Regions from separate parts of the Streptomyces sp. NPDC004111 genome, predicted to be linked through region 2. Evidence: riboswitches for the same ligand, from Rfam matches in the RefSeq annotation. Region 2 holds a riboswitch; the other holds the start of a gene.
The links. Region 2 has a riboswitch for cobalamin ahead of ACFYVL_RS22305 (CbtB-domain containing protein). Riboswitches for the same ligand answer to the same signal wherever they lie in the genome.
Positions count from the first base shown of each region.

Region 1: it holds a riboswitch for cobalamin, as region 2 does, so the genes downstream of both, ACFYVL_RS03835 (FecCD family ABC transporter permease) here and ACFYVL_RS22305 (CbtB-domain containing protein) in region 2, are expected to answer to the same signal.

Region 1 is NZ_JBIAMU010000001.1:859,033-862,694, forward strand. Features, by position in the region: gene ACFYVL_RS03825 (ABC transporter substrate-binding protein) at 1-202, opposite strand, end outside; gene ACFYVL_RS03830 (ABC transporter ATP-binding protein) at 335-1,192, opposite strand; gene ACFYVL_RS03835 (FecCD family ABC transporter permease) at 1,192-2,220, opposite strand; cobalamin riboswitch at 2,417-2,562, opposite strand; gene ACFYVL_RS03840 (DUF6461 domain-containing protein) at 2,647-3,285, shown strand; gene sigJ (RNA polymerase sigma factor SigJ) at 3,313-3,662, shown strand, end outside.
Region 2 is NZ_JBIAMU010000011.1:151,874-155,535, forward strand. Features, by position in the region: gene ACFYVL_RS22295 (ANTAR domain-containing protein) at 1-761, shown strand, start outside; gene ACFYVL_RS22300 (GAF and ANTAR domain-containing protein) at 821-1,600, shown strand; cobalamin riboswitch at 1,977-2,121, shown strand; gene ACFYVL_RS22305 (CbtB-domain containing protein) at 2,153-2,371, shown strand; gene ACFYVL_RS22310 (CbtA family protein) at 2,389-3,192, shown strand; gene ACFYVL_RS22315 (class F sortase) at 3,150-3,662, opposite strand, start outside.

The DNA of each region.
Region 1 (3,662 bases), on a different contig from region 2:
TCACCACGCGCTGCGGGGCCTTGTCGAACTGCTTTCGCTGCCCGCAGTTGTCGACGGTCACGGGGTAGTGGCTGCCGGCCGCGGCCTTGTCGGCGGCCCTGGGGGCGACGTCCGCACCGCAGCCGGTGAGGAGGAGGGAGGTGGTGAGAGCGACCGCGAGAGCGGCGGGGCGTACGGGGTTCAGGGGACGGTGGTGACGCATGACGTGCGACGGCTCCTTCAGGAGTGGGCGTGGGGGACGGAGTGACAGCGGGCAGGACGGACGGAGGGACGTAAGGAGGGACGTGCGGGACGCGGGCGCCAAGGGAGCGCTGTCGTCACGGGAGCGCCGTCGTCACGGGAGTGGAGTCGTCACGGAGGCGGAGGGCGCCGGCGCCGCGGAACCGGAGGCCGGGCATTTGGTCGGCCGGTCCACCACCGCCCTCGTCGTCAGCCGGTCGAAGAGCAGCTGCACCGCGCCCGTCTCCGGATGCCGCACCCGGTGCGCCCGTACGCCGAAGACGTCCGCCAGCAGCTCCTGCGTCAGCACCTCGTGCGGCGGCCCGTCGGCGACGATCCGGCCGCCCGCGACGACGTACAGCAGATCGCAGTGCAGGGCAGCGAGGTTGAGGTCGTGCAGGGCGGTGAGCACGGTTGTCCCGCTGTCCCCGACCAGCGCCAGGACCTCCAGCTGCTGGGCGATGTCGAGGTGGTTGGTCGGCTCGTCCAGGACGAGCACCTTCGGCTGCTGGGCGAGCGCGCGGGCGATCAGCACCCGCTGCTTCTCGCCGCCGGAGAGGGTCAGGAAGCCGCGGTCCGCGAGCCGGTCCGCCCCCACCCGTTCCAGCGCCTCCGCACACACCCGCCGGTCCTCCGCGGTGGCCCTGGCCACCGACCGCTGGTGCGGCAGCCGTCCCATCGCCACCACCTCGGCCACCGTGAAGTCGAACTCGGTGACCGCCTCCTGCGGCAGCGCGGCCAGCCGCCTGGCGCCCTCCCGCGCGCTCAGCCCCGACAGGTCGTCGCCGTCGAGCCGGACTGTGCCGGCCGAGGGGCGCAGCGCCCGGTACACGCACCGCAACAGGGTGGACTTGCCACTGCCGTTGGGTCCGACCAGCCCGACGACCTGTCCGTCGGCCGCCCGCAGCGTGATGTCCGCCACCAGCCTCGCCCCGCCGATCTCGACCGACAGGTCCTCGACGTCGACCCTCATCAGGCACCCCCGAAGGTGTAGGAACGGCGCCGCATCAGCAGCACGAAGCACGGCACGCCGACGGCCGCCGTGAGCACGCCCAAAGGCAGTTCGACGGGGGCGAGCACCACCCGCGAGAGCACGTCCACCCAGATCAGCAGCACGGCGCCGGCGAGCGGCGCGACGGCCAGCAGCTTGCGGTGGTCCGCGCCGACCAGCATCCGTACCGCGTGCGGGACCATCAGCCCGACGAACCCGATCGCCCCGCTGACCGCGACCACCGCGCCCGTCACGGCCGCCGACACCAGGAACAGCTCCTTGCGCAGCCGCTCCGGGTCCACGCCCAGCGCCGCCGCCGTCTCGTCGCCCATGGCCAGCGCGTTGAGCCTGCGCGCCGACCAGCCGAGGTGGACGAGCCCGCCGAGCACGGCGCCCGCCGCGACCGGTACGGAGGCCCAGTTGGCCCCGCCGAGACTGCCGAGCAGCCACATCATCGCGGAACGGGCCGCCTCGCCCCGCTCGGCGGCGAACACCATGAAGGTGGTGACGGCCGAGAACCCGTAGTACATCGCCGTCCCGGTCAGCACCAGCCGGAGCGGTGTCAGCCCGCGCGGCGTCCGCGCGACCGCGTACACCAGCACCATCGCCAGCAGCGCCGACACGAACGCGGCGCCCGACAGCGCCCACACCCCGAGCGCCCCGAACGCCCCGAAGATCAGTACCGCGTTGGCGCCGACGGCGGCGCCCGAGGAGATGCCCAGCACGAACGGATCGGCCAGCGCGTTGCGCACCATCGCCTGCACCGCGACCCCGATGGCGGACAGCCCCGCCCCGACCACGGCCGCCAGCACGGCGCGCGGGAAGCGCAGCTCCCAGACGATCGTGTACGCGGGCACCTCCTCCGGCGCGATGCGGCCACCGCTCAGCCCTGCCCACAGATAGCGCAGCACCTCGTCCCAGGAGAGCCCGGAGGCCCCGATCCCGGCCCCGCAGACGAGGGAGACCAGCAGCGCGCCGCCCAGCCCTCCGAGCAGCAGCGGCAGCGGCACCCGCCGGGAGTGCGCGGGCGGTCCGGCCGACCCGGGGTCGGGTCCGGAACCGGAATCGGCTCCGGTCGTGCGTATCGGGGACGACGTGGCCACAGGCGGGGATCGCTTTCGCCTCGGGCCGTGCACGTACGCAACCCAAGGGGCGGCCCGGACGCCGGGCGCCGGAACAGCACCTCATCGCAGTCCACGGCGAATTGACAGGAGCCTTCACCGCCACGGGTGATCGGGCTTACGGAGCCACCTGGGCTCCGCCTTACCGTTGCGGGTCAGCGCCGGACTTCGACCGGACTTCCCCCGTGGGGCGCTTGCAGCTTAACCGGTACGGCGCGGGGGCCCTCCGGCGGCTGCGGGCGCCGGAACGGCTTCGCCCGGTGGGACGGCGGGGCCGCGCACGGCGTTGTCGGTGGTGGCTGCGATGCTGGGGGCATGACCGACAGCACCGTTCCCACCACGACCGCCGCCGACTTCGCCTGGATCAGGGAGCAGTACGCGTCCCTGCTGGAGGCGTACTGCGTCACGCTGGTCGAGGCGATCACCCCCGAAGAGCTGCTCCGGGCGCTCGGCGCGGAGCCCGGGGAGCGGACGACGGGCGTGGAGGATCTGTGCGAACCCTCCTACGACGTATGGGACATGGAGGACGGCGAGCGGCTGCTCGTGGCGGCGGCCCCGGTCGGCGACTGGTCGCTGATGGTCGAGTACAACGGCTTCCTGGGCATCACCGACGAGGTCGCGCTCCCGCTGTCGCGCGGACGCACGGTGGTCTCGCACTTCCGCAACATCAACGCGGTGGACCACTTCAAGTGGTACCGGGACGGCACCACCCGCCTCCACTTCGAGCCGCTCTTCCCCCACCAGCGCGACGGCAGCCACCCCGACGAACTCCTCACCGCCATGCGGGAGTCCGGCTTCGACCTCAGCGACGCCGAGGACCGCCCCCGTCGCGGGCACACCGAAGCGGCCTTCGCCCTCGCACAGCGCATCACCGGCGTGGCCCCGACCCCGCTGCTGTTCGCCGGGGCGGAGTTCGTCGGCGGACTCGCGCAGCCGCCCCGCTCGTCCCGCTGAGCGGCCCGGCCTGGCATGCTGCGGGGTATGACCACGAAGGAAGCTGAAGCTGTCGCGGAGTTCGAGGCGCACCGGTCACGGCTCTTCTCGCTCGCGTACCGGATGCTGGGGTCCGCGAGCGAGGCCGAGGACATCGTGCAGGACACCTATCTGCGCTGGAGCGCGGCCGACGCCTCCGCCGTCCGTACGCCGGCCGCCTGGCTGACCAAGGTCATGACCAACCTCTGCATCAACCACCTCACCTCCGCCCGCGCCCGGCGCGAACGGTACGTCGGGCCCTGGCTCCCCGAGCCCGTGCTCACCGGCGCGGCGGCCGGCCACGGCGGTGCCGACCGGCTCGGCCCGCTGGAGACCGCCGAGCAGCGCGAGTCGGTGAC
Region 2 (3,662 bases):
TGGCCACCGCCCGTATGACCGCCCTGCTCGACGAGCTGGCGCTGCACCGCACCGCCGTGCTCGACGAGTCCTTCGCCCGCCGTTGCGCCCTGGCGCTGGGGGTGGACGGGCTCGCCGTCACCCTCGTCGTGGAGGACCTCCAGGGTGAGCCGGTGTGGCTCTCCGGGCCGCGGGCGGCGGCCCTCGAAGACCTGCAGTTCACCCTCGGCGAGGGGCCGGGGCCCGACGCGGTGCGCACCGGCCGGCTGGTGCTGGACGGCGACCTGGAGCGGGTTCCCGGGGGGCGGTGGCCGGGTTTCCTGCCCGCCGCGCAGAAGCTCGGGCTGCGGGCCGTGTTCGCCGTGCCGCTGCAGATCGGGGCGATCCTGGTGGGGTCGCTGACCTGTCACCGCGACGCCCCCGGCCCGCTCGCGGACGACTCCCTCACCGACGTGCTGGTCCTCGCCGACGCGCTGACGCTCACCCTGCTCGACAGTGCGCCCGGCGCGCCGGCCGGGGAGGGCACCGGTCCGCCGCCGGAGGCCGGCGGCTGGCTGGCGCAGGACGCGGCGCTCTACCGTGCCGAGGTGCACCAGGCCACCGGCATGATCGCGGTACGGCTCGCGGTGTCTCCGGCGGTGGCACTGGCCCGGCTGCGGGCGTACGCGTACGCCGCCGAACGGCCCATCCTGGAGGTGGCGGCGGACGTGGTGGCCCGTCGGCTGCTCTTCACCCAGGACGGCGCCCTCCAGGACGGCGACGGTACGGAGCAGGCACGATGATCCTGTGGCAGCGCCCGGCGCGGGCCACCCGGCAGCACGACAGATGTGGGTGACAACGCATGGACAGCTATGGCCGAGAACAGAAGATCGCGACGGCCTTCGTCGAGGCCACCGACACCCTGGTCGACGACTTCGACGTGATCGACTTCCTCCACTGGTCGGCGGCCCGCTGCGTCGAGCTGCTCGACGTGTCGGCGGCCGGACTGATGCTGACCGACCAGCGCGGGCAGCTGCGCGCGGTGGCGTCCTCCGACGAGCGCGCCCGGCTGTTCGGCCTGCTGGAGATCCAGCAGGAGGAGGGCCCCTGCCTGGACTGCTTCCGGGGCCGGCGGCCGGTCGCGCCGCTCGCGCTGTCGTCCGCGGCGGCGCGGGAGCGCTGGCCGGTGTTCGCGCCGCGCGCGGCGGCGTACGGCTTCGGGTCGACGTACGCGGTGCCGCTGCGGCTGCGCGAGACGGTCATCGGCGCGCTGAACCTCTTCGCCGGTCCGGACGGGGCCGGTACGGCGCCGCAGGAGCTGCAGCTCGCGCAGGCGCTGGCGGACACCGCGACCCTGGGCGTCCTCCAGCAGCGCACCGTCCGGCACGACGAGCTGCTGGCCGGTCAGGTCCAGTCCGCGCTCACCGGCCGGGTCCGGCTGGACCAGGCCAAGGGCATGCTGGCGGAACAGTGGGGGCTCTCGGTGGACGAGGCGTTCGACGCGCTGCGGAGCCACGCGGAGCGCGCCGGGCGGCCGGTGTCCGAAGTGGCGATGGATCTCGTACGGGGCAGCCTGGACGTGGCGTCGGTGCCCGCCGGGAAGCCGGGCGGGGGCCGGAGCGGAGAGCAGAGGGCCCGGTGAGGCCGTACGGGACACTCGGAGCGACTTTGCAGTGACTTTGCGTCAATTACCCTATGGAGTACGGGGCTTGCCCGCTCTAGAGTATTCCTGAGGCCCCAGCCCCCGGCCCGTAGAGCCGAGTTGGACTTTCCAGAACCTCCCGCACAGACGCCGGGCTTCTCCCGCAGTCCGTGCGCGTGCGGTCGAGGACCAGCCCGGTCGGCGGCTCCGGGGGGAGCGAGCAGCCGACCGGGCCAGGTGCTGTCGCAAACGTTCCCGGTGCCCCGCGCCGCCCCTCCTGCCCTTCCCGTGCCGTCCCCCCTCCCGTGCCGCCGCCCCTTCCCGTGCCGTCCCCGGCGGGCGTTCCCGGGGCGCCATTGACAGTGCACTGCCAGGCTGGGACTCTCCGGAGGACAACTCCACACTTCGAGGCGACGGTGAACAGGAACTCCGGTGCGATTCCGGGGCGGTCCCGCCACTGTGACCACACCTGCCACGGTGTGGAAGTCAGGAACTGACCCGTCGTCCTCCTGCTCATGGGGCGTGGAAACCCCAGAAGGAGGCACCACCCTAATGTCTGCGTCTGCCCAGCAGTCCGCCCAGAGCGGCGATCTCGCGTCCGCGACCACCCGCACCCGGGATCTGCTGATCCTCGTCGCCGCGGTGATCGTCGCGCTGATCGCGCTGTACGCCGTGTTCATGGACAACGGCCACATCATCTCCGCCACCGGCAGCTACCTGCACGAGTTCTCGCACGACGGCCGGCACCTCTTCGGTGCCCCCTGCCACTGATCGGGGCCGGACGCACCATGAGCAACCCCACTCTCACCCTGCTCGGCCGCTCCCTCGCGGCGGGCGGGGCCGCAGGCCTGGTCACGGGCCTGTTCTCACTGCTGCTGGCCGAACCGGTGATGGACCGCGCGATCGTCCTCGAAGAGGCGCGCTCGGCGAAGGCGGAGGCGGCCGAGCACGCGCACGCGGCGGCGGGCGCCGTCGCCGACCACCACGAGGAGCTGTTCTCGCGCGGCCAGCAGCACTTCGGTCTGGTCGTCACGGCGATCGTCGCGGGCCTCGCCATGGGCGCGCTGTTCGCGGTCGCCTACGCGCTGGTGCACCGCCGCACCGGGTTCCTGGTCCGGGCCTGGCCGCGGGCGCTGGCCTTCTGCGCCGCCGCGTTCGTCGCGGTGGCCCTGCTGCCCGGACTGCGCTACCCGGCCGCCCCGCCCGGGGTCGGCGACGCGAACACCGTCGGGGAGCGGCAGCAGTTGTGGCTGGCCGCCGTCGTGATCGGCATCCTCGGCATGCTGCTGGCCTGGCAGGTGTACGTACGTCTCGCGGGCCGGGCCGAGCCGCTGCGGCACGGTGCGGTCTTCCTGACCGGGGCCGCCACCCTCGCGGTGCTGTTCCTGCTGCCGGACAACCCGGACGAGGTCCCGGTGCCGGCCGCCCTGCTGTGGGACTTCCGCGTCCTGTCGCTGGGCTCGCAGCTGCTGCTGTGGGTGGTCTTCGCGGCGGTGTTCGGGGGCCTCGGGCTGCGGGCCGCGGCACGGGCCGGCGCACCGGCGCGGGCTCAGGACCTGGCGGCCGGGGCCTCGGTGGCGCCGGTCAAGTAGGCGGAGACGACCACGTTGGCGGTGTAGGAACGGGCCTTGTGGTCGTACGTGCCGCCGCAGGTGATCAGCCGCAGTTCGGCGCGGCCGTCCTGGTGCGCGCCGTACACCTTCTTCGCGTCGAACTTGTCCCGGCTGAAGACCTGGACGTCGTCGACGGTGAACTCGGTGACGGAACCGTCCGCCCCGGTGACCTTGATCCGCTCGCCGGGGCGGGCGGAGCTCAGTCCGTAGAAGACGGCGGGCTTGCTCTGGGTGTCGACGTGCCCGACGAGGAGGGCGACACCGCGTGCGCCCGGCCGGGTGCCGTCCCCGAACCAGCCGACCGTGGTGGGCTGTTCGTACGGCGGCGGGTCCACGGCGCCCGAGGCGTCGAGACCGCGCGGGGCGACGGGGGCGGCGATGCCCAGCGAGGGGATGTCCAGCCGGTGCGGCTTCGCCCCGGTCACCGGGTCGTGCGCCTCGGGAAGTTC